2 regions of the Alteromonas sp. 5NW40-0090 genome follow, and region 1 is predicted to be linked to the other one. Evidence: riboswitches for the same ligand, from Rfam matches in the RefSeq annotation. Region 1 holds a riboswitch; the other holds the start of a gene.
The links. A riboswitch is a leader RNA that binds a small molecule or an ion and turns the genes downstream of it on or off. The one in region 1 is predicted to bind thiamine pyrophosphate.
Positions count from the first base shown of each region.

Region 2: another riboswitch for thiamine pyrophosphate. It lies ahead of AC27KT_RS01360 (TonB-dependent receptor); the one in region 1 lies ahead of thiC (phosphomethylpyrimidine synthase ThiC).

Region 1 covers NZ_BAAJLT010000006.1:215,677-232,031, reverse strand. Annotated here, with positions in the region: gene thiH (2-iminoacetate synthase ThiH) at 1-139, opposite strand, end outside; gene AC27KT_RS09565 (thiazole synthase) at 136-906, opposite strand; gene thiS (sulfur carrier protein ThiS) at 908-1,117, opposite strand; gene AC27KT_RS09555 (HesA/MoeB/ThiF family protein) at 1,104-1,841, opposite strand; gene thiE (thiamine phosphate synthase) at 1,984-3,618, opposite strand; gene thiC (phosphomethylpyrimidine synthase ThiC) at 3,615-5,525, opposite strand; TPP riboswitch at 5,801-5,912, opposite strand; gene AC27KT_RS09540 (heme biosynthesis HemY N-terminal domain-containing protein) at 6,021-7,196, opposite strand; gene AC27KT_RS09535 (uroporphyrinogen-III C-methyltransferase) at 7,193-8,365, opposite strand; gene AC27KT_RS09530 (uroporphyrinogen-III synthase) at 8,366-9,097, opposite strand; gene hemC (hydroxymethylbilane synthase) at 9,176-10,114, opposite strand; gene AC27KT_RS09520 (GGDEF domain-containing protein) at 10,312-11,373, shown strand; gene AC27KT_RS09515 (alpha/beta hydrolase) at 11,541-12,212, opposite strand; gene gmk (guanylate kinase) at 12,490-13,131, shown strand; gene rpoZ (DNA-directed RNA polymerase subunit omega) at 13,301-13,573, shown strand; gene spoT (bifunctional GTP diphosphokinase/guanosine-3',5'-bis pyrophosphate 3'-pyrophosphohydrolase) at 13,716-15,827, shown strand; gene AC27KT_RS09495 (RidA family protein) at 15,852-16,238, shown strand; gene trmH (tRNA (guanosine(18)-2'-O)-methyltransferase TrmH) at 16,242-16,355, shown strand, end outside.
Region 2 covers NZ_BAAJLT010000001.1:302,068-318,422, reverse strand. Annotated here, with positions in the region: gene AC27KT_RS01380 (energy transducer TonB) at 1-435, shown strand, start outside; gene AC27KT_RS01375 (tetratricopeptide repeat protein) at 438-1,703, shown strand; gene AC27KT_RS01370 (GNAT family N-acetyltransferase) at 1,848-4,175, opposite strand; gene AC27KT_RS01365 (acyl-CoA thioesterase) at 4,235-4,660, shown strand; TPP riboswitch at 4,791-4,894, shown strand; gene AC27KT_RS01360 (TonB-dependent receptor) at 4,950-7,040, shown strand; gene AC27KT_RS01355 (hypothetical protein) at 7,058-7,321, shown strand; gene pnuC (nicotinamide riboside transporter PnuC) at 7,321-7,965, shown strand; gene AC27KT_RS01345 (phosphotransferase) at 7,931-8,773, shown strand; tRNA gene AC27KT_RS01340 (tRNA-Trp) at 8,984-9,060, shown strand; gene AC27KT_RS01335 (alanine acetyltransferase) at 9,354-10,082, shown strand; gene rimI (ribosomal protein S18-alanine N-acetyltransferase) at 10,091-10,591, shown strand; gene AC27KT_RS01325 (2OG-Fe(II) oxygenase) at 10,721-11,017, shown strand; gene AC27KT_RS01320 (DMT family transporter) at 11,244-12,164, shown strand; gene AC27KT_RS01315 (LysR family transcriptional regulator) at 12,176-13,072, opposite strand; gene AC27KT_RS01310 (MFS transporter) at 13,265-14,431, shown strand; gene dkgB (2,5-didehydrogluconate reductase DkgB) at 14,654-15,490, shown strand; gene AC27KT_RS01300 (alcohol dehydrogenase catalytic domain-containing protein) at 15,521-16,186, shown strand; gene AC27KT_RS01295 (zinc-binding dehydrogenase) at 16,078-16,355, shown strand, end outside.

The DNA of each region.
Region 1 (16,355 bases):
GCGAGATAAGCGCCATAAAGTCATCAAGTGAAAGTGATTCTTTACCTAATGCTCGCTCAACATCACTCGCGGTTTTACTGTTAATTGACATAGCTAGATGAGTTAAGTCTTGCTGCATTAGTGCCTGTGCTACCTTCATACCGTTGGCTCCAAAAAGGCAGTAAGCGGACTAGAGGCCTGCGCAAAGTTGCTGGTAGCACCAAGCCCTGCTTCAAACGCTTTTCGGCCTGTTTCCACAGCATTTGCAAAGGCTTCTGCCATGGCAACAGGGTTCTGGGCAGTGGCAATAGCTGTATTCACCAACACTGCATCTACGCCCATTTCCATGGCTGCCATGGCTTCACTGGGTTTGCCTATACCCGCATCGACAATGACTGGAATAGTCGATTGCTCCACGATAATCTGCAAGAAGGGTTTAGTTTGTAAGCCTTGATTACTTCCTATCGGAGCGCCTAACGGCATAACAGCGGCGCAGCCTACTTCTTCTAAACGTTTACACAAAACGGGGTCTGCCCCGCAGTAGGGCAGTACGTGAAACCCTTTTTTTACCAAGGCCTCGGCGGCCTGAAGGGTTTCGATTGGGTCGGGCAGCAGGTAGCGCTGGTCAGGGTGAATTTCAAGTTTTATCCATGGGCTACCTAGCGCCTCATAAGAAAGCTCTGCGGCAAATATGGCTTCTTGGGCATTTTTAGCCCCCGATGTGTTGGGCAGCAGGGTAACTCCTAACTCTCGAAGGGCCGTTAGCGTTTCGTCTTGCGCGTTATTACTTGCAACGCGCTTCATTGCCAGGGTAACAATGTTACTTTGTGCAGCGGCCACTGCGTCTTTCATAGTGGTGGCGTTGCTGAACTTTCCTGTACCGGTTAAAAGACGTGATGAAAAAGTGTGGTTTGCAAGCGTTAGCATATTAGCCTCCTGCAACTAGGGTGAAGATATCAACGATGTCGTTGTCTTTAAGATAAGTGGTCGACCACTCTTTTTTACTCACTATGGCGGCATTTCTAGCAATGGCGGTACCGTCGTCATTCAGTTGTTTAAGAGCGATTAACTCGCTAAGTGAAATAGGCGAGATCACGTTCATAGGTTGATTGTTCACGTTTACTTTAATTTGCGTCATTGCAAACCTCGCAAGTAGAAGAGGGGGGTAATGCAAAGCTTTGTAGCGAACCAAGGCCTGCATTCCCAGTTAGATAGTGCCCCCACTTAATGTCGGCTTGGAAACCTTTTGCTAAAAACAACAAAGCTTGTGTTGTCTGGTGGCAAGCGGCCATACCAACAACAGGGCCAAGTACGCCTTTGCTCATGCAGTCTTCACGCACGGAAACCTTGTTCACTAGGCACTCGTAACAACCACTGGAGTTTGAGTTTTGCGGCAAGTTCAGTGCTTGCCAAGTGAGCCCGCTAGCGGCCGCAATAAAAAGCGGAATAGATGCACGATAGGTCGCTGCATTAATTTGGCGCCTTACCGTAATGTTGTCGGTGCAATCCAGTACGCAAGTCGCTGACGAAATTAAAGTTGGTAAGTTATTACTATCGGCAAAAAGGCTTTTAAACTGGATGTTTAGATGAGGGTTAACTTTGCGAAGTTCGTTATACAGCGACTTGGCTTTAAGCTCGCCTAAGTGCATTTCATTGTAGCTAACCTGCCGCTGCAAATTACTAATATCGACCGTATCGCCATCTATCAAAGTAATGTTGCCAACACCAGCGCCAGCTAGATAGCGGGCGGTTAAGCTTCCTAGTCCGCCCAGCCCTACAACTACAGCGTGTGCGTTTGCTAAATTAAGTTGACCGTCGTGGTCGATACAGTCGAGCAAAAGCTGCCTGCTATAACGCTTTATATCTTGGTGTTCAAGCTGGCGGCTAGCGAAGCCTTTAGCGCGATTAACTGGACCTCTGGCGTTATTGAATGAACCGTTACCGGTATTAAGTGAGCCATAAGCGTTATTGACTGAGTCAGTCGCGGTACTATTTGCTGATTGACTATGCAAAACCTGCCTCCTGAGCCAATGCTTGGTAGGCTTTCAGCGGATGCTCTGCATGTGTAATAGCACTCACAACTGCAATACCATTTACGCCGGTTTTAGACACATCACCTATACGCGATAAATTAATCCCACCAATGGCAACCGTAGGAATTCCCTCACACAGCTTCACATACTTTGCTAAGCGCACTAGACCTTGTGGTTTCGAAGGCATGTCTTTGGTATTGGTTGGAAATATATGACCAAGGGCAATGTAAGACGGGTTTAAAGCGCGAACACACTGAATTTCAGCGAACCCATGAGTTGAAATGCCCAGTCTTAGTCCGGCATCGCGAATAGCGTTTAAATCAGCAGTATCGAGATCTTCTTGACCTAGATGTACGCCATAAGCCCCAAGCTCTATGGCTAACTCCCAATAGTCGTTAATAAATAACTGACAGTTGGTGTGTTCCACTAACTCAATGGCCTCTCTTATCTGTTGGCGAATGTCTTGTTGTGACCCTTCCTTCACCCTCAGCTGAATGATTTTTACGCCCGTTGGCCAAAGCCTCGCTATCCACTCAACGCTATCTACCACGGGATAAATACCCAACTTAGTGTTGGTGAGTGCTGGGAAGAAAGCATTGCCTGCCAGTGCCGTTTCTACTCTTTTTTTGTTGTGTGGAGTTTTATCAACACCCGCAGCATTTCTTTTAGAAGCAGTGTTACGGCAATGAAAACTCACCTGTGGAAAACTAGCCGCCTGCGTGGGAAAACCATTAGCCCTTGCGAAGTAAGCAGGCAGGCTAGCCGCTTTATGTCGATTCGAAGTAGCCGTGATGGGGAGGTTGTTATCAGATACGCCGAGCGTGTTATGTCTTACTTCACTCACATAAGCGTTCGCCAAGGTTAGCGCATCTTCAATGCAATAGTCGTGAACAACAAATGCAGCAATGGCACTCGCTAACATACATCCTGTACCACGAAGATCACCTTTGCTGTTTTTGGGTTGCCTAAAATAAAGCGAGTGTGATGAGCAAAAATAGGTGTCGCATACGGTTTCTTGCCATTGTGCATGACCGCCTTTCACGTAAACGCTTTTTGCGCCCTTTCCTACAAGTCGATTTATTGCAGTTTGCAGGCTTTTATCATCGCTAACAGAGAGGTGGGTAAGTTTCGCGAGTTCATCAATGTTTGGCGTTACCAAATCTACCGTGGTTAACAGTTCGTCGATAACGCTTTCACTTAAGTCGCTCAATACACCTCCAGATGAAGAGCACAATACAGGGTCCCATATTACAAAAGGGCGAGGGCTAACCAACGACTGCATACGGGCGCAAAGCAACAGTGCTTGTTCATCGTTTGCGATAGCGCCAATTTTAATAGCGCGTGGTGGCGTATCTTCGTAAAGCACTTGCCACTGCTGGTTCAACGCAGATGCACTCATACTTTCTTTGCTAAGCAGATGCTGGTTTGATTGCACAGTAAGTTGTGTAGTGAGCACACAGGCATGAACATTTAAATTGGCAAGCGTAATGGCGTCGCGGGTTATTCCCGCGCCGCCGCTTGAATCAACGCCGCCTATGCACCATACAACCGGCAGCCTAATGCTAGGCGGCTCTAGTACTGGGGTGGTTAGGTGGCTGTTTGTCATGGCAACTCTACCTTGCTATCAGCGGTGTGATAAAGTTCAGCGCCCGATTGATTAAACGCATCGGCCATGTCTTTCATGCCTTTTTCTTTATCAAACTCTTGCTGCTGCGTTTGTTTAGCCACATCGCGCACTTCCTGAGAAATTTTCATGCTGCAAAATTTAGGGCCGCACATAGAGCAAAAGTGCGCAACTTTGCCAGAGGCCTGCGGCAAGGTTTCATCGTGATAAGCGCGCGCAGTGTGGGGGTCTAATGCAAGGTTAAACTGATCTTCCCATCTAAACTCGAAGCGGGCTTTCGACATAGCATTATCGCGTATTTGCGCGCCTGGGTGGCCTTTCGCCAAGTCGGCTGCGTGTGCCGCTATTTTATAAGTGATAAGCCCCTGTTTAACGTCTTCTTTGTTAGGTAAACCCAAATGCTCTTTAGGCGTTACGTAACACAGCATTGCGCAGCCATACCAACCAATCATGGCGGCACCTATACCTGAGGTGAAGTGATCATAGCCAGGTGCAATGTCTGTGGTGAGGGGGCCTAGGGTATAAAACGGCGCTTCGTGACAGTGCTTAAGTTGCTCTTCCATGTTCGCTTTAATCATGTGCATTGGTACATGACCTGGACCTTCAATCATTACCTGAACATCGTATTCCCAGGCAATTTTCGTTAGTTCACCAAGGGTGCGTAACTCAGAGAACTGTGCATCGTCATTAGCGTCGGCAACGCTGCCAGGGCGCAGGCCATCACCTAGCGACAGCGCCACGTCGTACTTAGCGCAAATCTCGCAAATATCGTGGAAGTGTTCATACAAAAAGCTTTGCTGGTGGTGGCTTAAGCACCACTTCGCCATGATTGAGCCACCGCGCGATACAATGCCAGTAACTCGCTTCGCGGTAAGGTGAACGTATTCGAGTAATACGCCTGCGTGAATGGTGAAGTAGTCTACCCCTTGCTCGGCCTGCTCAATCAGCGTGTCTTTAAACATTTCCCAAGTTAAGTCTTCAGCTACGCCGTTTACTTTTTCTAGCGCTTGGTAAATGGGCACGGTGCCAAGTGGAACAGGGCTATTTCGCAGCAGCCATTCGCGGGTTTCGTGAATGTTTCTGCCGGTAGACAAGTCCATGATGGTATCGGCACCCCAACGGGTAGACCACACCAGCTTTTCTACTTCTTCCTCAATAGACGAGGTGACTGCTGAGTTACCAATATTCGCGTTAATTTTCACCAAGAAGTTGCGACCAATAATCATCGGCTCTAGTTCGGGGTGATTAATGTTACATGGAATGATGGCGCGGCCTGCGGCTACTTCCTGACGTACAAATTCAGGTGTGATGGTGTCGGGCAAATTCGCGCCAAAGTGTTCGCCTTTGTGCTGTTGCGTTAGCTCTGCATCTTTAATGGCTTGGCGGCCCATGTTTTCGCGAATGGCAATGTATTCCATTTCTGGGGTAATAATGCCCTGCCTTGCGTAGTGAAGCTGGGTTACGTTTTTTCCTGCCTTCGCTTTTAGTGGTTTGCGGCTGCGGATAAAGCGGAAATCTTCGGTAAAAATGTCGTTTTCACGCTCTTTCGCAAAGCTTGATGACACGCCTGCTAGTTCGATAGTGTCGCTGCGTTCTTCAATCCACTTTTGGCGAAGTGGGCTCAAGCCTTTGTGCACATCTATGTTTTCTTGCGGATCACCATAGGGGCCTGAAGTGTCGTAAACAGGAATTGGCGGATTTGGCTCTAAAATAGGGTTTTCTTCGGTACCACCGACTAGGCTGTCGTGCTGGTGAATTAGGCGCATGGCCACGCGAATATCGTCGCGGCTGCCACACTCGTAGTGGCGTGTTGAATTAGGGTAAGCTTCGCCCGCAAGTTCATTAATGAATTGTTGTGCTTGTTGGCGTTGTTCGCGTCTGTTCGACATAGCATTTAACCTTTTAAATTTAGGTTCTAAAAATGCTTGTCAGGAGTGAAGGAGAATACAAAGTGTAAGTGCAGAAGGGGCTATACCCGTTACTTTAGCGAGGCATTCAAATTAGGCTACGATAATTACACGCTTAACCTGTGTTGATGTTTATTAGGTAACCCACTTAAACAACTGTCTATGAGTAACTCATAGTGTCGTAAAGCGTGGTGTGTTAATCATCAACAGCTAAATAACTTCGCTTCACAATGCCAAGCTAGTGCTTGGTATTGCACACATTGTATTTTCTTGTTCCCTTCGCAGGTACTAGCCTGATCAGGTTCTACGGATCCCGCTTTCGCGGTCTCAGCTTACTGGGTTACCAGTGAAGCACTCCGACAAGTTGTTTAAGTCAATTCGGGTTGTTGAAATAACCCGAATTGAGAATTCCTTTTTACTATATCTTCAATTTTATGGGTAATACAAGTACTACTAAAAAACTAAACGAATGTTCATTTAGCTGGCTAGCTGCTGACCTTCCTTGTAAAGCTGAAGTGCAGCGGCTGTGTCATGCTTGCGTTCACTGATGGCAGAAAGCAGCAATAAGTCTTCTTTACGCGACTGCATTTTAGTGGCTTTAAGCAGCGCTTTTTCCGCCAACACATCATCGCCTGAATTGAACGCCACTTGGCCTAGTGTGGAATATAGCGACACGTTCTCTTCGTCTTGCTTTATCCAGCTTTCAAGCAAACGTAGTGATGGCGATGCATCAGGAATATTAAGCTGCGTGAACAGTGGAAAAAGGGTGCTATTCGGGCCACGTTTTTGCCATTCAACTAGCAAGTTCTGTGCGTCGGCATGCATGCCTTGGTCAAGCAACTGCTGAACGTATGCAGCACGGTAAGCATCGTCGTGACGAAGCTTACGAGGAAGGGTGTCCCAATACGATTTAAGCTCGACTGCACCTTGCTTACTGGCAATTTCTGCAAACTTACCTTTGGCAATTCGCTGGCTCCACGTCGTGTAATCAGCTTTGGGCAATGCTTTACGCCAGCCTGATAAATTCTCCTCAAGCACTTGCCATTTACCTAGCTTGGCAAGAATTTGTGCTTTTAACTGCACAACTTGCTTGTTCTCGCGCTCTTGCTCGTCAAGCTCGTTAAGTTTTTCCAGTGCCGCATCGTACTTTTCTTCAGCCACATCAATGCGTGCGTGCATGACGGTTGCGGCTACTTTTGCTTTTGGAAAGTCAGTTGCTTGAACAAGGAAGTAGCGGGCTTTGGCCAAATCGCCGTTGGCAAATGCAATTTGCGCTGAGGCCAAGTAATTAACACCTTCGAAATCACCGTTGGTGGTTTTGCCTAAGGCTTTTTGCGCCGAATCAAAATCACCAGCGGCCATAGCGTGTAAGCCATCGTAAAACGCGCGTTTGCGCTTGCGCTCACCCAAAGTGCCGAACCATTTATGTGATCCGGTGATCAGGCTTAACGACCATAAGACAAGTCGAGATAGCACATACCAAGCAATAACGGCTCCGATCACTAAAATACAAAAGCTTATCACTGTCATTTCAATAGCAGTGTTACCGAGCGAAATAAGTACGTAGCCTTTGTCGCCAAGTAGCATTGGGCCAACAATGAGTGCAACAACGAATGCGGCTAATACCGCAAGGGCAATAGCTAACCATTTCATAGTGCGCTTGCTCCTTGTCCAAACACCTGCTTCACGCGACTATCCAGAAGGCGTTCTAGCGGTTTTTGTGACGCTAGTTCTGTTGGAATTGGGCGCGATACATCGGTAGCAATCAGGTTTTGTAGTGCATCTACAAAGCCGGTTACCTGGCTTTTTTCTGTGTCGAACTTTTCAATAATTAACGTTTGAGCATATTGAAGTGATTGGCTGTAAAGGCCAGCATCACCCTGAAGCGCCGCGGTTTGCGCGTGCATAAGCTGCAGGCGAAGCTGCTCTTTCGCTAGGAACTGTGCTTCTAATGAAAGCACGGGCTCTACAGGACCCTCAATGGTTTTAACCGTAAGAAAATCGTTAACCAATGAGCGCCATACTTTTGCTAAATTTTCCTGCCAGTCATCAGCCGACTCTGACAAGGTGGTGTCTTCTGCATTGGCGTCTTCAGGCTTCTCGAAAGTATCAAGGGGAAGCTTATCAATTTGCGCAATCATGCCGGTCAGGGCTAGCGCCACTGAGCTTTGCGACACAGGGTTTAGCTGTTGAAGGGTTTGAATATCTTCAGCTAGCGTAGCACGAACGGGCAGCACCGATGGGTCGGCCAACGACTTTAAGCGTTTATCCGCATTAACTAGCAGTAAAATTGCTGTGCGAACATCGTTTTCCAGCCAAAGTTTTCTACCCGCCATGCGTACCAAGTAATCAGCTTCAGCAATTAACCAGTCGGCAGGGCGGCGACCTTCCATATTGTTTAACTGTTGAAGCGTAGATTCTGCTTGAAGGCTAAGCTTTTCATTTTGTATTTTAAGCTCGGATACCGTGCCTTGCAGTGCTTTATTCGTTCGCGACATTGCTTCTAGCGACGCTAAAATGTCACCACGCTCGCGCTCAATACTGTTTAACTTTGCGGTGTTGTTTTGCTGTGCGTTGGCGGAATCTGCGCTGGCCGATTGCTGCTGCATATAATACCAGTAACCTGCGCCAGCCATACCTAACACGGCCAAGAATAAGACGATGACGACGAACCACAACAGACCATTGCCTGATGATTTCTTTTGCTTAGCGCCAGATTCAGTCGATTCGCTCTGCGTGGCAGAAGACTCAATTACTTCTTTTTCAGCTTCCACTTTTACGAGTTCCTCTTTTTGTGGGCTATTTTCATTATCGTTGGCCATTCAATACTCCCAGTTATCCTTTACCCAGGCGATGAGTGCCTGATCGGTGGCTCGCTGACAAACCGCTACTTCCTTAACGCCTTTGCTGTTAAGGGTTAGGGCGATGCGATCACTCACTGTTAACCATTTAAAGGTTAATAGCGCATGACCAAATTGTTCTATCAGTTGCAGTGCCATTGCTTCGCTTGTAGCGATAATGCCGCTAACTTCGCCCATTTTCCACCGTTTTGTGTAAATTGGGCGTGCAAGTTGCTCCCTTTTATAAACGCAAAAGCTATTTACTAAAGTACCTTTTTCGTCTAATCCTTTTGCGATGGCGTCTCGCCCACCTTCACCTTTAATAATAACGACATGCTGACAGTTTGCCTCATTAAGCTGATGCATTGCCAGTATACCTTCGGACGTATGGTTCTTTGGTGTGACTATTTGCGCGGCTGGTAGTGCTTCAAGTCCGGCTTGTAATTTTCTTGCGGTGGCATCGCCAACGGCAATAATTAGAGGTAAGGGGGAGGCTGATTCGCGCAGCCCAGAAATAACAGGTTCGACAGCGTACACGCTGGTAACGATAATTGCGTTTACTCTATTGGACGCTACATAGTCTGCAGCGGCTTTTTGTTCAGAAGAGATTTTAATAATGTCAGAAGTGGCTATCCCTACAGCATTAATGCCTGCTTGTTCGAAAGCCGAAGCACTCGCTTTCAACTTTGGCAGTGGACGCGTGAAAAGAAGCATTTTATCCAACTCTCATCCTTTTAAGTTTGCTGCGCATTTCTATGTGCATTAGAAATGCGCGCTTCTACTAAATATAACTTAGTTATAAAGTGCTTTAAGGATTTCACCAGCACCTTGCGCTAAAAGCGCTTCAGCCACTTCAATGCCTATATCCGTCGCTTTTTCGCGTGACGCTGTTGCTGACGCAAACAACAGTTCAGAGCCATCTGGTTTGCCAACCATACCAGTTAAGGTTAGTACGTCGCCGTCAAGGGTAGCAAAGCTACCGATAGGTACTTGGCAGCCGCCTTCCAGTTTTTCGTTCATGGCGCGTTCTGCGGTAACACGGGTGTTGGTATCTGTATGATTCAGAGCCTGTAGCAAGCTAATTAGCTCTTCGTCGTCGTTACGGCACTCAATGCCTACAGCACCTTGGCCTACAGCCGGCAATGAAATGTCGGCAGGTAGCGGCATACGAATACGAGATTCCATTTCAAGGCGAATAAGACCTGCAGAAGCCAGGATAATGGCGTCGTACTCACCGGCGTCGAGCTTGGCTAGGCGGGTATTTACGTTACCGCGCAGGTCTTTAATGACAAGATCCGGACGATATTTTCGAATTTGACACTGTCTGCGAAGACTAGATGTGCCTACTACTGCACCTTGTGGTAACGCATCTAGGCTATCGTGGTTGTTAGACACAAAAGCGTCAAACGGGTTTTCGCGTTCACAAATAGCATGCAGACCAAAGCCTTCAGGAAACTCTACCGGTACGTCTTTCATTGAGTGTACTGCAATATCAGCACGGCCTTCTAGCATGGCAATCTCTAACTCTTTAATGAACAGCCCTTTCCCGCCAATTTTAGCTAAAGGTGTGTCTAGAATTTTATCGCCCTGCGTACTCATAGGTACAAGCTCAACGGTCATTGATGGATAGTGCTCTATCAATTTTGCCTTCACATACTCTGCTTGCCAAAGCGCTAAAGCACTTTTTCTAGTAGCAATTCGAACGGTGCGGGTAGTGTTGAGGTGACTCATGGCTATTCCAAACTCTGTAAAAAAGAAACTTAAACGATGTAACACACAACGTTATACGAAGTACCTCGTAGTATACGCATTTTCTGTATTAATGTTTGAAATTAGGCGCAGTTTTCTACTTGGCGGTTAAGGAAGTATGCGTCTATGCTGTGTGGACAAAATGTTTACTTAAGCATGCGAGGGGAAAAGTTGTTAGTATGGACAACACGCCAATAGGACAATTATTAAGAAACGCACAGCAAGACGATGCTGAAATAAAAAGGCGCAAACTGACGCTATATTTTATTTCCTACGTTGGTGGCACCATTATAGCGTTCATGGCATGGCTTAATTGGGGTACTAATAATCCTTTGTTGGTCGGAGTATTGGCTACATCCGCCACCGTTATTTACCTTAACGTTGCGCTCTCACATATTTTCCCAAAAAGTGATGTTTTTTATTATGTCGCTGGACTCATTGTTCTTTTCACCATCAATGCCTTGGTTTATACCGGCGGACTGAATAACACGGGTTTGTACTTCATATTCCCACTACTTTTTATTCAAATAATTGTGGTGCGATTTAAACCCGCTATGCTCTATGTTGCAGTCACCGTTGGGCTCTCGATTTACATGCTCTATAACCAAGACGTCATTGTGGCTAAATATCCTGCTGAGCATGTCTCTCGGTTTTTGATTTCCACTTTTTGCTTTATATGTGTTGCTTTTATTGGCGAAAATTTTTGGCACAAAAGCCGAAAAGAAATGCTGCGTGAAAACTTAGAGCGCATGAGGCAGGCTAATACAGATCCGCTAACTAAATTGCCAAATAGACGCTTTTTAGAAACCGTTTTTTTTGAACGGGCTATGAAAGACCCAGGTGCCTTTTTCCCTCTAACCGCAGTGGTTGTCGATATAGACCACTTCAAGAAAATTAACGACACCTTTGGGCATGATATCGGTGATGAGGTACTTATTCACTTTACAAGCGTTATCAAAAGCGCTGTTAGAGCGTCTGATATTGTTGCGCGCACCGGAGGAGAGGAGTTCCTAGTACTCTTTCCACTTGCATCGTTAAGCCAAGGCGTAAAACTTGCCGAAAAAATGAGAAAAGTAGTTGAAGAGAGCCCATTTACGGAAGGTGATATCAACCATAACATAACCGCCAGCTTTGGCGTGGCAACCGCGCTTACCGAAGACAAGCTTCACGCTAGCTTAAAACAAGCCGATGATAATCTTTATAAGGCAAAAAATGGGGGCAGAAACCGCGTTGCTGAATAGCGAGATGTTTGAGACGACCTGTTCGGCATCTTAATGCCAAGTACGAACGCAACGCGTGAATATAACGGTAATAACCACAAAGGTGCTCGACATAGTGTGGTAATTAGATAGTGTGATAATTAGCTTTGTTACAGCTAGCTATCACACTGGGTAAGGCATCGTAAATCTTAGTTTAAAACCTTCTGAAGCCAAGCACTGATGTCGTTTAGTTCTTGCATGCAGACGTTATGTTGCATGGTGTAGGTTTGCCATGTGGCTTTAAAACCATTTTCGTTGAGCGTTTTAAAAGCAGCGTTACCCATAAATACCGGCACTACCTCGTCTTGCTCACCGTGGGCCATCATAATTGGGGTTTCACGGTTGGTGTCTGTTGCCTCACTGGCAAGTAGCGATGGCTCGCACATATAAGTTGATAGCGCAATAACGCCAGCAAGCTTGCGGGCATATCTGGGGGCTAGGTGAAGGGCAATAACACCGCCTTGAGAGAACCCAGCAAGTACTATACGTTCACTAGGAATACCACTTTCAATTTGCGCCTCAATAAGTGCTTCTACCTGCGCAGCAGACTCTTTTACGCCCTCTAAATCAGCACGACTTTCAAAATCTAATGACTTGATGTCGTACCATGCGCGCATTCGCATGCCGCCGTTTATTGTAACAGGGCGCTCTGGCGCATGGGGAAAGAGAAATTTAACCGCCATCGATTCGGGGAGTTTAAGTTCAGGCACGATAGGCGCAAAACCATGGCCAGAATCGCCTAAACCGTGTAGCCAGATAACGCAGGCATCAGGCGCAGTGGAAGGGTTTATCTCTACGCACGGCAGAAGTTGCTGAGTCATTCTTTATTTCCTAGTTTTGTTGTTGCTTTATCACCAATGGTTATCCTTTCTCACAGGCAATCTCTGTCTTTTCCAAGAAACGTGGTCAGAGTACATTTTCTGCCACCACCATTTTTAGAAAATTATTATTGTTATTAATTTTTGCTAGCACCAGTCTGCAATGGTAACGGCCATATCATTAATGGATAAACCTCATAATCGCAGTTACGGCGCAATGGCTTCATATGCTATCATTGCCACTTGAAATAACCACATTTTGATAGAATTTTAATATCCTATGGCTTCACTACTCGGCAATTTATTTATACTTGCTGCTCCTTCAGGGGCAGGAAAATCAAGCCTTATCAAGGCGCTTATGGAAAAGTATGAAGGCAATACAGCCACGCCTATGCAGGTGTCTGTGTCTCACACCACGCGTCAACCGCGTCCGGGTGAAGTAGACGGTGTACATTACCATTTTGTAAGCCGAGAACAGTTTGAAGCACTTATCGAACAAGGTGTATTTTTTGAGTACGCAGAAGTGTTCGGTAATTATTACGGCACATCAAGAGTGACTATCGAGCAAACATTACATCGCGGTATTGATGTATTTTTAGATATTGACTGGCAGGGCGCGCGTCAAGTCAAAAAGCTTATGCCAGACACATGTGGTATTTTCATTCTTCCACCGTCGCTAGACGTACTAGAGCAGCGCCTAAATAACCGCGGTCAGGACAGCGACGAAGTGATTGCTGGGCGCATGGCACAAGCTGTGGCGGAAATGTCTCATTTCAATGAGTTCGATAGCGTAATCATTAATGATGACTTTGCAACAGCGTTAAATGACTTAGAAGCCATTGTAACAGCGCAGCGCCTTCGCACAGTAAAACAGCAAATGCGTCATCAAGTGCTATTGGACGAATTGCTCGGCAGCGCGTAAGCTTAACGACATTATAGGTGTTTTGTTTTAACATCAGGCGATCGCTGCCCAATCTGCACGATCTGACTGCTTCAAATTCAAACAAAATACTAGGATCGCGCCACGTATCTGTGTATACTACGCGGCCGTTTTTTGAATAACTTGCTCAACCTAATTTTCGGAGAAATACATGGCTCGCGTAACTGTAGAAGATGCCGTAGATAAAATTGGTAACCGCTTTGACCTAGTGCTTGTTGCTGCACGCCGTGCACGTCAAATTGCCACTGAAGGCAAAGATCCTATGGTTGACGTTCAAAACGACAAGCCAACTGTTACAGCACTTCGTGAAATTGAAGAAGGTTTTGTAACTGCTGCAACGCTTGAACAAGCAGAACTTCAAGCTCAAGAACAGCAAGAACACGCTGAATTTGCTTCAGTAGCAAATATCCTATCTGACCAATAAGACCTATTTTTAACGGTTTGATCTGTATTTTAGCGCCAGTGCTTTGAAAAAAGCACTGGCGCTTTTCTTTTGGTGTATTGGCTTATTGCGCATTTAAACGTATTCTTAGGGTTGTAACGTTAGATAAGGGTCACGCTTCACTGTGTATTTGTTTGAAGGTTTAAAGCAGAAAGTTTTAGAGTATTTGCCAGCTGAACGCGTACAGCAGGTTCAGGAATCTTTTGTGCTAGCCCAAGAAGCGCACGATGGACAAATGCGCTCAAGTGGCGACCCGTACATTACTCACCCTGTAGCTGTTGCCGGCATACTGGCCGACATGCACCTTGATCACGAAACGATCATGGCGGCACTTCTTCACGACGTTATTGAAGATACCCATTACAGCAAAGAAGATTTAGCTGAAGCGTTTGGTGATACCGTTGCCGAACTGGTTGAAGGTGTTAGTAAGTTAGATAAACTTGCTTTTAGTACCAAGCAAGAAGCGCAGGCGGAAAACTTCCGCAAAATGATGATGGCCATGGTGCAAGACATCAGGGTTATTCTTATCAAGCTTGCCGACCGCACTCACAATATGCGCACGCTAGGCTCTTTACGTCCAGATAAGCGTCGTCGGATAGCTTTAGAAACACTCGAAATCTATGCGCCAATTGCCCACCGTTTGGGTATTCACGATATTAAAAATGAGCTTGAAGATTTAGGCTTTCAGGCCATGTATCCGATGCGCCATCGTGCACTGAAATCTGCTGTGCGTCAGGCCCGAGGCAACCGTAAAGAAATCATTGAAAACATTCGTGAAGAGCTCAATACGCGTCTTGATGCCTACGAGATTGAATCTGATGTATTAGGCCGCGAGAAGCACCTGTATTCCATTTACCGTAAAATGAAAAATAAAGAACTGATGTTCAACGAGGTAATGGATATTTATGCGTTTCGTATAGTGGTTAAATCTGTAGATAACTGCTATCGCGCACTCGGTGCAATGCACGGCTTGTACAAGCCAATTGAAAACCGTTTTAAAGACTATATCGCTATTCCGCGCACCAACGGCTATCAGTCGTTGCACACGTCATTAATTGGCCCGCACGGCATTCCTGTGGAAATTCAAATTCGTACCCAGGAAATGGATCAAATGGCAGACAAAGGAGTGGCGGCCCACTGGCTTTACAAAGAGCCAGGCGATAATGGCACCACCGCTCAGCTTCGCGCACGCAAGTGGATGCAAAGCTTACTTGAACTTCAGCAGTCAGCCAGTTCATCGTTTGAATTCATCGAATCGGTTAAGACTGACCTGTTCCCTGATGAAATTTACGTGTTTACACCAGACGGGCGAATTATCGAGCTGCCAATGGGCGCTACCGCTGTTGACTTTGCGTATGCAGTGCACTCTGATGTGGGCAATACCTGCGTGGGCGTGCGCGTAGAGCGCAGAAACTTTAGCTTAAGTAAGCCTCTTGAAAACGGCCAAACCGTAGAAATTATTACCTCGCCAAAAGCGAAGCCTAATGCGAATTGGCTAAACTTTGTGGTGAGTGCCCGAGCGCGCACCCGTATTCGTCAATACCTTCGTAAACAGCATTCTCAAGAAGCCGTGAACATGGGTAACCGTCTACTTCGTCATGCATTAGGCACAGTGAAGTTAGATGACATTCCTAATGCAGATATTGAGCGTGTGGTGGCAGAAACCAAGCACGCTAATTTTGACGACCTATTGGTAGATATCGGCTTAGGTAACGAACTAAGTGCTATCGTGGCTCGCCGTTTATTAGGCGAGAGCACAACGGATCTGTCTGACAAAAAAGGCAATGTGGCTATTCGTGGTACGGAAGGCCTGCTTGTTCACTATTCTCGATGCTGCCACCCTATACCTGATGATGAGATTGTTGCAGTGTTAAGCCCAGGTCGCGGTATGACCATTCACCAAACTGGCTGTAACAATATTCGCAAGCTTAGCCGTGAAGAGCCACAGCGCGTGCTGCCTATGCAATGGGACGACAATCCGCAGGGTGAATTCAAAGCGTCACTGCGTATAGAATTGTTCAACCATCAGGGCACACTGGCAACTTTAACGAACACTATTTCAGGGTGCGATTCCAATATCATTGGCCTGCAAACTGAAGAAAAAGAGAGTAATATCTATTTTATCGACCTAGAACTTACCACGCACAACCGTGTGCATTTGGCCCGCGTGATGAAGAAAATACGCACCATGCCAGAAGTTCAGAAAGTGTCTCGTCATAGTCAATCACGACACTAATTACTACACTATTTAGGAACTACTATGTCTAAGTCTATTATTCAGACCGATAAGGCACCTGCTGCTATTGGTACTTACAGCCAAGCAGTTAAAGCAGGCACTACCGTTTATCTTTCCGGCCAAATTCCTTTGGTTGCTGAAACCATGGAGATGGTTTCTGACGACTTTGAAGCTCAAGCGGTACAAGTTTTTGAGAACATTAAAGCGGTGTGTGACGCGGCGGGCGGCACCACGAACGACTTGGTGAAAGTGAACATCTTCCTTATCGACTTAGGTCACTTTGCAACGGTTAATGAAATCATGAGCCGTTATTTCACTAAGCCTTATCCTGCACGTGCTGCCGTTCAGGTGTCGGCATTGCCTAAAGGTGCACAAATTGAAATTGATGGTGTAATGGAACTGCCGGAGTAAGCCATGTCACCTGAGCGTTACCAGCGCATAAGACAAGTGCTGGAAAGAAGGCAAACTGATCTTACGGTTTGCCTTGAAAATGTACATAAGCCACATAACGTATCTGCAGTAGTGAGA
Region 2 (16,355 bases), on a different contig from region 1:
CCACCACCACCGCCGCCACCGCCTCCACAGCCTCCTAAAATGGAGCAAGTAGAGCCGGAAACCGCGGAACCTGATGCAGATGGCTTTAGCTTAGCTATTCCAGCTATCGACACAGGTGGTGTTGGTGTAAACATTGGTGGTGTTGGTGCAATGCAACGTGATGGTGAAGCAACACCTATCGTTCGTATCGACCCGAAATATCCACCTGATGCAGCCCGCGATGGCCGTGAAGGTTGGGTAAGACTGTCTTTCACTATCAACGAAGTTGGTGGTGTTGAAGATATCGAAGTTATCGAAGCTGAACCTAAGCGCGTATTCGACCGTGAAGCACGTCGTGCTCTACGTAAGTGGAAATACAAGCCTAAGATCGTTGATGGCAAGCCGGTTAAACAACCTGGCATGTTCGTACAGCTAGACTTTAAACTGGAGCAATGATCATGATGAAACGTACATTCAAAATGTCAGCCGTTGCTTTAGTGCTAGGCGCAGGTGCGGTGCTATCAGCACCCGCTGCTCTAGCGCAGTCAGCACCTGTTGTTTGTCCTGGCTATGAGAAAGGAAAAACAACGCTTGTAGGTGAGCGTACCGGTAAAAAAGTTCAGAAAGCTTTTGAATTTTACAATGAAGACCAAGTCAATGAAGCACTAAACGTACTATATGAAATCGACGCATCAGACGATTTCGATAGAGCGTACGTAAAGCGTTTCATTGGTAACTTACTTGCTGCGCAAGAAGGTCAGGGCGGTAAAGCTTTAGGATATCTGGTTGAATCAGTTGAACCTAAAGTACTAAACGACCTTGAGCACTCTCAAACACTTAAACTGCTAGGTGATTTGAGTATGCAGGAAGAAAAGTACACCGATGCCATTAAATGGTATAACGCGTGGATGGACTTCACGTGTAAGGAAGATGCTGACGTTTATACGCGTTTGGCCCAAGCCTATTTTGAGTCTAAGCAATTAGCCAAGATGGTCGAGCCAGCTGACAAAGCGATTGCTTTGTACGAAGAGCCAAACAAAAACCCGTATGTACTGAAGTTAACGTCTTATTACGAGCGTAAAATGTACCCCGAGACAGTTGCTGTTGCGGAAGATCTTGTAAGAACTTTCCCACAGGAAAAGACTTGGTGGTCTCGTTTAGGCTTTTTCTACATCTTGGTTGAAGACTATAAGAAAGGTCTATCAACACTAGAACTTGCTTACATGCAGGGCTATTTAGAGAAAGAGTCAGAAATCAAAACGCTTGCACAGCTTTATCAAAGCAACGGTATGCCTTACAAGGCTGCGAAGTTGCTTGAAAAGCACATGAAAGACGGCTTGCTTAAGAACGATGCAGATATGCTGGCTAATATTGCTAACGCGTATCACCAGGCTAAGAACTTCAAAACAGCGGCAAACTTGTATGCACAAGCTGCAGCTAAGAGTTCAGACCCTGAGCATTATCGTAAGCAAGGTACGCTTCTTCTTGTAGCTGAAGACTATAAAGGCGCTATCAAAGCTCTAGAAAATGCTCTAGAACGTGGTGCTGAAGACCCTGAGAAAATTCACTTCACATTAATGGAAGCGAACTTCTACGCGGGCGATTTTAGGTCTGCTTACAAGCATGTTCAAGAAGCTAAGAAAGATCGCTCACTACGCCGTAACGCGGCTGCGTGGGAACCTTACATTAAGGAAAAAGCTAAAAACCGCGGTATTAATATTTAATATTCGGATTTAGCTCAAAAGCCTCCTTCGGGAGGCTTTTTTTTGTCTTTAATTAAGGCTTTTTTGCCCCAAAGGTGAAGCAATAAAAGTATAAATTCGTTTACCAACGAACAGTAGAAGCATTCAGAACTATTTTGAATAGCGTTATATAAATTGATTAATTGAATCGAAAGCGGACTGGACAGTCGTTCTAATTAAGGATGTGAGTTCTTTCAATCCGTTTACTTTTATATCGTGCTCTTCTAATAACGCCTTGATACACCCTATTTCTCTATCAGAACTTGTAAAGAGTGCTTTCAAGTAACCCTCTGATTTTATAATGTTAACTAGCTTATTGAGTAGAGCAAGCAATTCTGCGCGCTCTAGAGCTAAGTTACTGTATTTCTGTCCTTCGCTATTTCGACGCGACTTATGGTCATTCGTGTTGCTTATCGGTTGTATTTCGCAAGCTAACTTATTTAAGATGGGCCACACATCGTCTAGTGTGCGTGTTCCTTGAGTAAAGTGAGTAAGCTTGTTTACATAGGTTGAAAGAACAGAATGGGGAAGTTCATCTAGTTTTGCTGCACTGTTGAGGCTAGTTTTCAACGCGATAAGCCTCGCAACCATAGCTTTTGCATTAGAGGTTTTGGGTAAGATAGCTAAAGCACTGGTTTCTCCACTGGCTTTGTTTGGTTTTCTGCCATAATCAACAATGTGAAAACCCTTATTAGACCAAAACTTGTCAAGTTTAGCTGTTGTCCCGTACGACGTGCACATAGCATCAATGGCTTGACCATGCGTTGTCTCAATCAATTTTTGAACAAGGTAGCTACCAATCCCTCTGGCTTGGTGCTTTGGCTGCACTGCTATACGGTTAATTCTCCAGTAATTAAACGTCGCGGCTTCAGGGTCTGCCGACAGCAATGTTAACCGCTGTGCACCTAGGTGACCTTGAGGACGGCGACGCCCCGACGCAATCTCACAAGATAAAGTGCCCAAGCTGTTACCTCCCTCAATATTAATTATCGCCGCAGCAAGCACTAACCTTTCTGTTTTAATTGTGGCAACAAGCACGTCAGGGCTGTCTAATAAACGCATGAAATCGTCAGGCGTTGTTTGGTAATGTGCAAGCGCAAGAAGTGACATCACTTGTTGAAGCATGTGTTCAGCTATATTTTCAAATGAACAAATATTGAAACTACATTCCTTCATTAACAACGCACTGTCTTCTTGTTCTATATGAGCGATGTTATTAGTTCGGTTTTCAGGGGGGGAAAGACACGGGGTATCTTTCTCGGAATATTCTTCAAACAAACAGGTGTGATTTAAGAACCTCTCAACAGGATCTTTATCAAACCAACGCAGCGGCGTCGACAAACTTAGATGTTCAACAGTGTTGGGTAAGTTAGGTATGAGTTTGTGAATGAAACCATTTCCCGAGCCTTCGTAACCTTGAAGAGTAGTACTTAATACCCACTGTGGGTTATGGGCCAATATACGTGCCACAACAGGTAATGGTAAGGACGCCGCCTCATCAACCACAACAAGATCGAAACGGGTGTTGTTATTGCAATCAGAAGAAGGACAGCTGCCATAGAGAAGCTCACTGTCAGGGGGCACCCATTTAACCGAACCTAAAGGTGTTATTTTGTGATTAACTGGCATTTGGTCTTTATCATCAGAGGAGCCATAAGATGATGAAAGTGAGGAGGGCATTGAACCCTTGTGCTTATTAATACGCGACATTAGGTTAGTAACGTTACTCACTTGCTCGCTAGTAAGCAGCACGTTTTTCCCTTCGCTGATCAAGCTATCAATGAATATACCTAATAGAGAAGATTTGCCTCGTCCCCTTGGAGCAGTGACGAGAGCATTTAATTGGTTTACTGAGAATGCCTGATATAAACGTTCATAGGCATCTTGTTGTTCTTGTGTTTTAAACAGCGCACTTTTAAAAGCGTGTTGCTTGGATATTTGCTCTGCGCGATACCTTTCTATATCAGGCAGAATTGTTTTAGTTTCTGTATGAAAGGCTACATAAGCATTATTCCGAAGGCGTTCAATAAAGCGAGCAAGGTATCGGCTGCGAGAAAGCGTAAAACCTTCTGAAATAAACGGCACAGAAACATTCTCGACCCATTCACTAAAATCTGGGCACACAATTACTAAACAACCTTTGCGTTTAACAGTGCCTGCTACAGCCATCATATCTCCTGGCTTGAAAGTATCGCGGCAGTCCAAGATAGCCATGTCGTATTCGCTACCTAATACCTGTTTGCGCTTTTTTCCTTTCAGCGTGTTGCCAGTAAAACTTGCAATGCTGATAGATGAAACGTCATCCGCGAGCGAGTGTATGCTGCAAAGTGCGGCATTACAGAAAGCATTTCCGCCAGAGACAACAAGCATTTTTCGGTGGAGCGGGGGAGTGACGTTTGAGCCATCTTTACAATAAGGGGCTAATAGCCATTCGCGTAATTGAGTTAGCGCCATGAATCAGTTTTTTCGGTATAATCTTACGCTATAGTAGCGATTTATTATGAGGAATTCGAATGCGCTTTCTTTCTCGGCGTTTAGTTATGCCAAACGACCTTAATTACGCCAATTCGTTGTTCGGTGGCCGCGCGTTAGAATGGATAGACGAAGAAGCTGCAATTTGGGCAATTTGTCAGTTAGAAACTAATTGCTTGGTTACCAAGCATATCGGTGAAATTAGCTTTGAATCACCGGCTATGCAGGGAGATATTGTAGAGTTTGGTTTAGAAACTAAAGCAGTGGGCCGCACGTCTATAACTGTAAGCTGTTTGGTTCGTAACAAAGCAACGAAAAAAACCATCTGTTTTGCAGACGATATCGTTTTTGTAAAAGTTGACCCAGATACCCGTCAACCAACCGCACACGGCAAAACCTTGGAAGGGTTAAAGGCTCAGACTGACGATGAAGTACGTCGTCTTAATATGAATATTGGTGCTGAATAGCCCTTGGCTCTTTACGCCTTATATCATATAAAATTTATGACCTTAGCTTAATGTGTTATCTGCTTGACGGCGTGTATCGAACTGGTAGACTCCGTCGCAGATGTTGAGTTTGCTAGTTTTAGCAGCGCAACACTATACCAAGGGGTGTCCGTTTTCGGTCTGAGATCCACATTCGTGGGAACCCTTAAACCTGATCCGGATAATACCGGCGTAGGGATGGTTCACAATATAGCCTTATCACCTGCCGTTAGACCCGGATCTTTTTTCTTAAATAAGAATAAGAGATCCCATGTATAAAACACTTTTCACACTTTCACTGCTTGCTAGTTCCGTTGCGGCCTATGCGCAACACGCCAATGTAAGTAACACTTCAGATAGCACGCCATCAGATATTGAGCGCGTCGTCGTATCTGGTGATTTTCGTCAAACTACACTCGACCAGTTAAGTGCTAGCGCGACCATTTTAGATCAAGAGCGTCTTCGCAGTAGACAGCCGAGCCATATCGACAGTGTGCTAAACAGTATTCCAAACGTAAACTTTGCAGCTGGTGCGTCTCGCGGACGCTTTGTGCAAATTCGCGGTATTGGAGAGCGTAGTCAGTTCGCCGAGCCTATCAATCCTTCCGTAAGCTTTATCGTCGATGAATTTGATTTTTCAGGCCTTGCTGCGGCAGGTCTTATTTTTGATACTAAACAACTAGAGGTATATCGCGGACCTCAGGCTACCTTATACGGCACAGGTGCATTGGCCGGTGCGGTTAAACTCTCCAGTAATGACGTGGGTAGCAACGCCCCAGACTACGTTGAAGCCCGCATTGGTAACAAAGACAGTTACCGCATTGAAGGTGCCACTGGCGACGATATCAACGCCGACTGGGGCTATCGCGTAGCGCTGGTGCATAACCGTAGCGATGGCTTTGTAGAAAACACCTTTTTAGATAGAAGTGACACCAATAATATTGATGAGACCGCATTGCGCTTTGCCGTTGAAGGCAGCGTAGATGAGCGAACCACACTTGCACTTACTTATCGCTGGTACGATATCGATAACGGTTACGATGCATTCTCGCTAGACAATGACAACAAAACGCTGTCTGATGAACCAGGATTTGACGAACACCAAACCCACGCTGTTAGCGCGCGCTCTACAACCAATACAGCTGCGGGCGACTTTATTCTAATTGCCACCCATGCTTCTCATAATATTGCTTATGGCTACGATGAAGACTGGACATTCACAGGGTTTCACCCGTGGGGTTATACGTCTTTTGACGCCTATTATCGCGATGTAGAAACACAGACCGGAGAGATGCGTTTCGTGTCGTCTGACAGTGCCGCACTTTTTGATGGTATGACTGACTGGACAATAGGCGTATTTTATAAAAGTACGGAAGAAAAGCTGCTACGTCAGTACACTTATTTGGATAGTGACTTTGCCAGTGAATATACGCCTACGACTACCGCTATCTATACTCAGACTGAAAGTCGTTTGAACGAAGATTTAGTACTTGTAGCAGGGTTAAGAGTCGAAAACTACGATTTTGATTACGCTGATAACAACCAGCTTACTCGCGCGTTCGATACCACCATGGTCGGCGGGAAAGTCGCGCTTCAGTATACACAGGGCGATCACTTCTATTACGGCAGTATTTCACGCGGATATAAAGGGGCAGGCTTTAACCCCGACAGCCGCGTGAACGACAATCAGCGATTCTTCGACGAAGAGTATAACTGGAACTACGAAGTAGGCGTTAAGGGCCCATTACTTACGCCTGACCTAATTGCTCGCGCTGCAATTTTCTACATGGATAGAAAAGATACCCAGGTGAGCGATTTTGACGTTATCACTCGCGATGACGGTACAGCAGGGTTTGTAGATATTATCGATAATGCTGATTTAGGCACAAACAAAGGGGCCGAGCTGGAGCTTAGCTGGATTGCTAGTGATGCATGGCAGCTTGATGCAAGTGTTGGTTACCTAAGCGCTACCTTTGAAGGGTATACGCTTGCAGACGGTACTGAAGTGTCTGAGCAAAGACAGGCTCAATCACCTAAGTGGACCGCAAACCTGTATAGTGAGTACGCACTTACAGATAACATGCTTTGGCGTGTAGATGTAGATTACAAAAGCGAATACCGTTTTTCTGACGGCCATGATGTAACCTCGCCAAGTACTACGCTGGTTAATTCGGAGATTGTGGTGTTACACGGTGATTGGCAGACATCACTGTGGGTACAAAATGCGTTTGATCGTGAGTACTACACCCGTGGATTCGGTGGTTTCAGCAACGACCCTCGCGATGAGTATGCCTTCGATGAGCCATATTACCAAATAGGTAACGGTCGTCAGTTTGGCGTTACTGTAAAGTACGCGTTTTAAAATAAAAGGAAACAGACATGCAAGTTATGGTTGAACTGTCGTTGTACCCATTGGTTAACGAATACATTCCACCTATTCAAGATTTCATTGATAGGTTAAATAGCTATAGTGATATTACAGTTTCAACAAGTTCAACCAGCACGCAGGTTACAGGTGACTATGGTGTGGTTATGAAAGTACTTGGTGAAGAAATGCAAAGGACCCATGAAGAGGTGGGGCAGGCTATTTTCGTAGCCAAGTTCCTGAACTTCGATGCCATGCAATCTAGAAAATCATCTTGATGGCTAGCTTTTTTTCTGAGTTTACCTCACAAATTGCCGCTACTTCGCTTTTAGAGTGGGTAGCGGTTGTCCTCGCTATTGCCTATGTGCTGTTAGCCGCAAAACAGAACAGCTGGTGTTGGCTGTGCGCCTTTGTAAGTACCGCAATTTACACCTGGCTATTTTGGCAGGTGACTTTGCCATTTCAGTCTGCGCTTAACTTCTTTTATATGATAATGGCGGGATACGGTTATTATCAGTGGTCGAAAGGGGCGGAAGACGGCGATGTTAAGCCAGTGCTTCATTGGCCTCTCTGGGCTCATTTGCTCATTGTGCCGAGTATGTTATTGCTCGCTTGGGTTCTGTCTGAGGTGGCAGGCTCACAGTTCAATAGTGAGTACCTACTATTAGACGCGAGTATCAATTTATTGAGTGTAGTCACAACATTTATGGTGGCGCATAAAATCCTGCAAAACTGGGTTTATTGGTTTTTCATCAATTTAGCGTCCGCCTATTTATACCTGCAAGTGGGTTATGCATTATCTGCTTGCCTGTTCTTAGGCTATGTTGGTTTTGCGGTATTTGGGTATTACCAGTGGCTAGTACAATATAAAAAACAAGGTGAACAGGTTGGATATCATCGCCACGCTGCAAAAGGCGCTTAATCTTAGCGACAGTGCGAAAATTTCGTCACACCCTGCTGGAGCGGTAAATCACGTTTACCGCGTTCAAGAGCTCGCAGATAGTCAGTTATCCTTGATTGCAAATAACCTTCAAAGTAGTGGGCAACCAAAGTCGGATCATAACCCTGTCGACTTAGCGGTGAAATGGATGGGCGATGATGACTTTAGTGGAGTTAATCGTGCGCACCAATTTGCTTTGCAGCAACAGCTTTATAGGTTGGGAGTAGCGCCGCAACCTATATGGTTAAGCGATGATGAAACCATCTGGGTTGAGCAGTGGCTAGAGCACAGTGAAAGTGCGACGCTTTCAACGTTTGACCTGGCGAACACTCTTGCTCGTATTCATTCTTCGCCCATTACCGCTAGGCCATTAGATTTAGCATCAAGATGGCAGCATTATATTAATGTTGCACAGCTTAATATGAGCAGTGAGCTTTATCTAAAAGCCCAATCATTGCGGAAACAAGTAATAAAAAGTGAACAAGACGATGACGACTATGTGTTATGTCATAATGACTTGCTAACTAATCACTTATTACTGAGCGCAGATAACTCACTCAAAATTATTGATTGGGAATATGCCGCCATGGGAAACCGCTACTTCGATTTAGCAAGTTGCTGCCTTATCAATAAACTTGAAATCAATGAAAGTAGAGAGCTCGTTAAGCATTACGCCAAGCTAATGAATATCGATGAGCGCGACGCGATAGCGAAATTTGATCTGCACACCGAGATTGTCGCTATCACTAATGACCTGTGGTTTGCTGCGCTTAACGCCAATAAGGTCTAATTGTCATAAACTGCTCCGCATTTAAAGTGACGCTGCATAGAAGTCGGTTTAAAAGCGGGCAATAAGACAAAACACAGGTGATGGATAAAGCCTATTTGGTGTTATTCGATTGAAAAAACAGCGCATTGCGTGTTAATTAAGCATGCAGTGCATGGTAGTGATAAAAAGGCTTTACCTTTTTAATGTCATCCGTATAATGCACAGCGCGCTAGGGGTGTAGTTCGAATTGGTAGAACAGCGGTCTCCAAAACCGATGGTTGGGGGTTCGAGTCCCTCCACCCCTGCCACTTTCTCTTCTTGCGAACGTTTACGTTCAAATCTTAAATCGTTTCTTTGTTAAATTCTTCTTAAATTTTATTGGTTTCTGTTGCTAGTGCTTAATTTGCTGCAGCTGTTTTATTTCCTCTTATACCAAGGGCTAGGCATTTTAAATTCGCGAACAACCCTTATGAATTAGCGCTTGAGCATTAAACAGCAGGTGCAATCCGAGTAAAAGAACGCGATAGTTATTCAACCAAGCCTGCAACTTTAGTAAACTAAACAAATATAATGAACTATCCACGTTAGGTGTTTTTGCGCAATGTCTCTTACTTCATATCAGCAGGCGGTTTTACAAGAAATGGGGATCCCGGTTTGGATCACCAAAGACGCCTACACTGAGCTAAAGCAGGAAGACCAAGCGAAACAAAACAACGCCAATGCAACACAACGCAACGTCGGCACTGCTAGTAGTTCATTGACCCAAATTCCTTACAGCCAAAACGCTCAAACCAATAAGCCGCCTTCAACGCCAATATCTCAAGAAGAAAAGCAATCACGGCTTGCTCAGTTGCGGGCAAATGTTGGCAGTAGCGCGAAAGATAAGGCTAAGCCTAAAGACGGCGGGGCTGCAAAACTTTCCACACCTAGCGCATCGCACAATGAAGGGAAAGTAGGGCAAACCGAAACAGGCGTTTCACGGTCACACAACATTTCGCCGTCTTTCGACAATGCGGTTACCTCGCAAGAGTCTTCAACAAAGTCTATTGCCGCAAAAGGGCCGGTATCGCCTGAAGGTATCCCGTTAAGTGCCGAACAGAAAGCGAAATCACAGCAATGGCTAAAAGACTTGCAGCTAGCCTGTGTTCAGTTGGGTATACCGTCTCAGTGGGCTAGCACCATAATGATTGGCCGTACGCTATCAGTAACCGAAACAGCCATTATATTGCCAGCCACACCACTTAAACTCACAACTGTGCAAAAACGGGAGCTGTGGGCGCAGCTTATCAGCGTAGCAGGCGCATTAAACCACTCCGCTAACGGCCAGTAGTCTTGTCAATGAAATTGACCATCGTGCCGCCGCAAGGCTTCGACGAGCACATAGAACAAGCGCATGCTATCCATCAAGAGGCACAAGTGTCGCCTTGGAAACTAAGTACCTTCGCAGACTGTTTCACCAAACCCTATTACGGGGTATTCGCCTTTGATAATGACAAGATTGTTGGCTATGCCATTATGCTTGAAGTTGTTGATGAAGCTACGCTGATGGATATTGCGGTAGACAGTGGCGCTAGAGGCAAGGGCATAGGTCGCGCTTTAGTTGATTTTGTCATTGAGACATCGGTGAAAAATGCAATGCGTGAAATGTGGCTAGAAGTGCGTGAAAGTAATGATACTGCTATTGCGCTTTACGAGAGCTCTGGGTTTGAGCATATAGAAACCCGCAAAAACTATTACACCGTAAAAAGTAATGATGACGGGAATGACAAGAGTAATGGAAACAGCGCACAAAAAGAAAACGCTAAAATCATGAAGTGGACAAACCCCACCTTAGCTTAGTTTTTGTATCCCTAGGCATATGCGTTTCGCGTATATCAAAGCACTATCTGAACTCAGCATACGCTTCCCAGCTTATAGCAGCGCGTGTTTAAATCGCATCACGTTCTCTTCACCTAAGGTAGAATCAGCATGGCTAATGTGCTCAACAAAGCGATAGTCTCTTCAAAGCGATTTGCTATTAATGTGGTTACCTACAAAGAGGGTCATAGAGTGTTAGAACATAATGACCCTATGGGCAGCGGCCGTTACTTTAAGTTCAATGTGGTGCTTAAAAAGCCGGAGCGGGGCGGCCAATTCTGGGCGGAGAAAGTCATCTTTAGTCTCTTCAACCGCATTTACTTTTTTCGGCCAGATAAATACATGCATAGCGTTAGCAAAATAGAAAAGGGCGAGAGGAAGCTTTTGTCCGTAGCGTTGTACGTGTAAGTCATATTTCTTAAGGTCAGTGTGTGACATGTACAGCAAAGTTTCCACCCTGATCTAGAAAGTTGACCATTTGGTCTATAAATTGTGTTGTAACATGGTCTGGCAGGTTCCAATCTTCTGCCAATTCACTTATATTTGCGCCCGTAAAATTCCTCACCTACATTCACCTCTCTCGGTGGGGAAATATCTCTTAACGCAATTTGTGCAATTGGATTTTTTAAAACGCATGTCTTCATTATCTTTGGCGGAAAAAGAGCAATCAAAAGGTATAAAAATGCTTTTGGTTGCGGTGTTGTGCTTAGGGCTTAACTGGCCAGGTATGAAATTAGGACTAGAGATAGTTGGCCCTGTATGGATGGTGTGCCTGCGCTTTTTGTTAAGTCTTCCTGTACTTGCGCTGTTTGTAGTTATCACCAAAAAACGTTTACCGGTGCTCAACCGTAAAGATCGCTCGGTGGTGTTTGTCGTTGCGTTTTTCCAGTTTATCTTATCAATGGGGCTTATTACTGTCTCGCTGCAGTTTATCCCTGCGGGCACGGCCAGTATTCTTATTTACACCACACCGCTTTGGATGCTGCTTATCGACACTCTATGGTATCGACAACGCCCGCCTTCTAAGCGATTAATCCTTACCGGTATATCTACCATTGGCTGTGCAATGATTTTATTTGCTTCGGGACAACCGGGCGCATGGCTACCGCTCTTTGGTATGTTGCTGGCATCTGCATTGTGGGCGGTCGCTATTCGAAGAGTGTCTTTTCACAAGTGGAAGGGAAGCGTCATTGAAGCTGTCTTCTGGCAGTTTACCATCGCGGGTTTCGCCATGCTTGCCATTGCACTGATGGTTGAGCCTACACCTAATTTTGGGGCTTACGATATAAGCGATTGGTTGTTACTGACGTATATTGGCCCAGTGGCAACAGGTCTCGGTTTTGGCCTTATGGTAGCGGCGGGGCCTAAATTGCCACCAGATAAAATTGTTCTTATTAGTACACTCACTCCGATAGTGGGCTATGTAAGCTCTGTGATATTGCTTAAAGAAACGCTACTGCCTATGGTTATGGCCGGCGCAATATTGATGATAGCAGCGCTTATCGTTAATGGTCTTCCAAAAAGCGCGCTTAAAAAGATACTAGGTCAACGCTAAACAAAGGTGAGTTAAAGGGTTAGTCGCGGCTGTATAAAATCCAAAAACGCAGAGATACGAGACGATACTGCGCTATTTTTGTAGTACACCGCTTGTACCGACTCTCTGCGGTTTGGGCTGACGATGTCGTCACGAAATAGCTCTACCAGCGTGCCAGCGCTGATATCCTTGTGTACCATAAAGTGAGAAAGTAACGCGATACCTTGACCTGCCAAGCACAGCTGGCGAATAGTTTCGCCGCTTGAGGCACGAAGACTGTACTGCAAGTTAATATCTTGTTTGAGCGGCCATTTATTTAGACTTGTTGAGTCGCTAAAGCCAATCAGTTTATGTTTGTTTAGCGTGCTAATTCCACCTTCGTCTTCAGAGATGGGATATTTTTCAAGATACTGTGGGCTTGCCACAATATGCAGCTTACTTTTTCCTAAACGTCTGGCGTGCAAGTTAGAGTCGCTTAAATCACCAATACGTATTGCGATATCGGTTTTATGTTCCAACAGGTCGATAATGCTGTCGTGACTGGTGATATCAAGTGTTATGTCAGGAAACGCTTCTCGAAATTCACCCACTAACGGCGCTAGCTGGTGGAACACAAACGGGCTCGCAGCATCAACCCGAAGTTTTCCAGAAGGGGCCCGCTTTAATAGCCGTAATGCTTCTTCACCTTTTTCTAATATATTTAGCCCGTCTCTGGCATATTGCAGGAAAAGCTCACCTTCTTCTGTTAATTCCAGCCGTCTGGTAGTGCGATTCAATAGAGTTACATCTAAGCCATCTTCAAGGCGGGTAATCGCTCTACTAACTTTTGCAACCTGCTGATTGAGTAGATTGGCGGCACTGGAAAAACTACCTGTATCCACAACGGTTAGGAAGGCTTCTAAATCTTCAGTTTTTGATGAGACTGGCATCGCACACCTTATATTTTCAAATATCGCAAAAGTATTTTGTCATTAGTGCTGTTTTTTGCAAATAAATTTATCGTCAAACTGTACGCACTTTATTAATGGTTTTCAAAAAACGGTGTAGTTGTTCGTTATAGAAGCCAGTGTTGGCGTTGTTAATCAAGCCATCTCGTTAATTACTTTTTGAGGATAATTGAAATGCCTATTGCATTATTTGCGTTAACGTTAAGTGCGTTTGCTATTGGCACAACAGAGTTCGTGATAGTGGGGCTTGTCCCCACCATTGCTACTGATCTTGGCGTTACGTTACCGAGCGCAGGCTTACTTGTGAGCTTGTACGCCGTTGGTGTTGCCGTTGGCGCACCGGTTCTTACCGCCCTTACGGGAAAGTGGAATAGAAAGCATGTTCTACTTAGCTTAATGGCGCTATTTGTGGCTGGTAATATTCTTGCTTGGCAAGCGCCTAGCTACGAGAGCTTAATTTTAGCTCGCATTTTGACAGGCTTAGCGCACGGTGTGTTCTTTTCCATAGGGTCAACTATTGCTACAGGGCTAGTGGCGAAAGAAAAAGAAGCCAGTGCTATTGCCATTATGTTTACGGGCTTAACCGTAGCCTTGGTTACTGGCGTACCTTTGGGTACCTGGATTGGTCAAAACTTCGGTTGGAGAGCAACCTTCCTTGTGGTGTCTGCGCTTGGCACACTTGCGCTAATTGGCAGTGCGTTGCTGGTACCGAACAATCTTAAAGAAAGTAAACCGGCCACCTTGAGTGAACAAATGAGGGTGTTGGTTCAGCCTCGTCTGGTATTAGTGTATCTAATGACGATATTGGGCTATGGCGGCACATTTACGGCATTCACCTATCTCGCTCCTATATTGCAGGAAGAGGCGGGGTTTGCGCCCTCAGCCATCAGCTTAATTATGCTGGTTTACGGTGTATCTGTCGCGGTAGGCAATATTTATGGCGGCAAGCTTGCTGACAAAAAAGGCCCAATCCGCGCGTTAACTATCATCTTTTCAGCCCTTGCAGTCATCTTGTTTGCCCTGACGTTTACCATGGGCAGTAAAGTTGCCGCAGTGATCACCGTTTTAGTGTGGGGCGCCTTTGCCTTTGGCAATGTTCCAGGACTTCAGGTGTACGTTGTTCAATTAGCAGAGAAGTTTACCCCTAATGCTGTTGATGTGGCGTCAGGTTTAAATATTGCGGCATTCAACATTGGCATAGCTGTGGGCTCAATTCTGGGTGGTGCAATTGTAGATGGTATGCAGTTATCTGATACCGCGTGGATTGGTGCAATTATTTCTGTTGCAGCATTACTTGTCACACGTTACAGCGGCTATTTAGACAAACGCGCACAAGCTTGAGCGACGAAGCGCCCATAAAACGCCACCGATTCGGAGTTGAAACTGGTGTAAATGGGCTTATCAAAGAATGCTAACACAAGAGCTTTTGCAATGAAGGAAGCGGGGGATCATATTGGCCTGCACTTCAGACGTAATACGCAACCAGTAGAAGTCGCGATGCAGCGCATTGCTGACAACGTATTACCTCACTTTCATAAATAACGGAACCAACAAGGAGGCATCATGCCGAATGTAAATCAGTCACAATCTAAAATTCCTTCGCTAGGTGTAGGCACGTTTCGCTTAAAAGACGATGAAGCCTATAACAGCGTGACAATGGCACTTGAAGTGGGTTTCCGTCACATTGATACGGCGCAAATTTACGGCAATGAAGAAGCGGTAGGTCGCGCTATTAAAGACGCTATTGCAAACAATCTTGTTGCACGCGAAGACCTTTACGTCACCACCAAGGTGTGGAATGACAAGCTGAATAGAGCAAGCTTTGTGGATAGCGTAAAAGAGAGTTTGGAAAAGCTTCAACTGTCGTACGTTGACCTACTACTTATTCATTGGCCGTCACCGGAAAACGGCGAAAGCATGGAAGAGTACCTAGGTGAATTGCTGCGCGCTAAGGAACTGGGACTAACAAAAGAAATTGGTATTTCTAACTTTACCGTGGCACAAATTGAAGAAGCGGTGAGTATCTTGGGCGAGGGCGTTATTTCCACGAATCAGGTAGAGGTACACCCTTATCTTACTAATGAAAAAGTGCGTGCAGCCTGTGAGAAACACGGTATCACAGTCACAGGATATATGCCGTTTGCTGTTGGTAAAGTGCTAAAAGACGAGACCATCATTGCGATTGCAGATAAGCACGGCGTGAGCACTGCTGAGGTAGTGGTAGCCTGGGAGCTGGCTCATGGTTTAGTCACTATTCCATCGTCGACCAAGCGCAAAAATCTGGAAACCAATTTCAAAGCCCTTGAACTTACCTTAGACGCTGACGATATCGCAAAGATTGACGCGCTAGACTGTGGTGACCGTCAAGCTAACCCAGATTTTTCACCTGCGTGGGACTAATCGGAAGAATCACCTTGTTAAGGAGCTTTTATGCAAGCTAACGTTTGGCAATTTGAACAAGCTGGCGCAGCACTGATACAAAACGTACAAGAGTTTTCTGAGCCGGAGGCAGGGCGTATTATTGTGCGCAACTATGCTATTGGCATTAACCCAGTTGACTGGAAGTTTATCGATGATAACCCGCGCGATTGGGAAAAAGGGCATATTCCCGGTGTGGACGGTGCGGGTGTGGTTGTAGCTATAGGTGAGGGCGTTGATAACAGTCTATTGGGTAAGCGTGTGGCTTACCATCATAGCCTAGGTGAAAACGGAAGCTTTGCCGATCACAGTGAAGTGTATGCTAGCCGTGTAATGGTTTTGCCAGAAAGCGTTGATTTTGCACTCGCTGCTGCGTTGCCATGTCCAATGCTTACTGCCTGGCAAGCGTTCAGTAAAGTGCCGGTCCGAAAGGGGGCTGACGTGTTAATCAGCGGTATGGGCGCCGTTAACAAATTGCTGGCGCAAATGCTTTCTCAGGCCGGTTTTAATGTACATGTTATCTCAGGGAGCTTTTCGCAAGAGCAAGCCGGTGAGATGGGCGTAAAGCCATCCATCGCGGTAAACCTGAAGGGCAAACCTTTTACGCGGTATTCGACGCGAATGGAGCAGACTATGCGGCGTCGCTTGTGCCGCTTCTTGAAGCCAATGGGCACGTAATAAGTATTTTAGGCAGGATTGAAGAGCCTGTTGATGCGCCTTTTACGCGCACTATTTCTTATCATGAAATAGCCCTAGGCGCGCTGCATGATTATGGCGATTTAGCGCAGTGGCAGCGTTTGGTGAAAGACGGTGAGGCTCTACTTGAACAAGTTGCTGCGCAAACGTT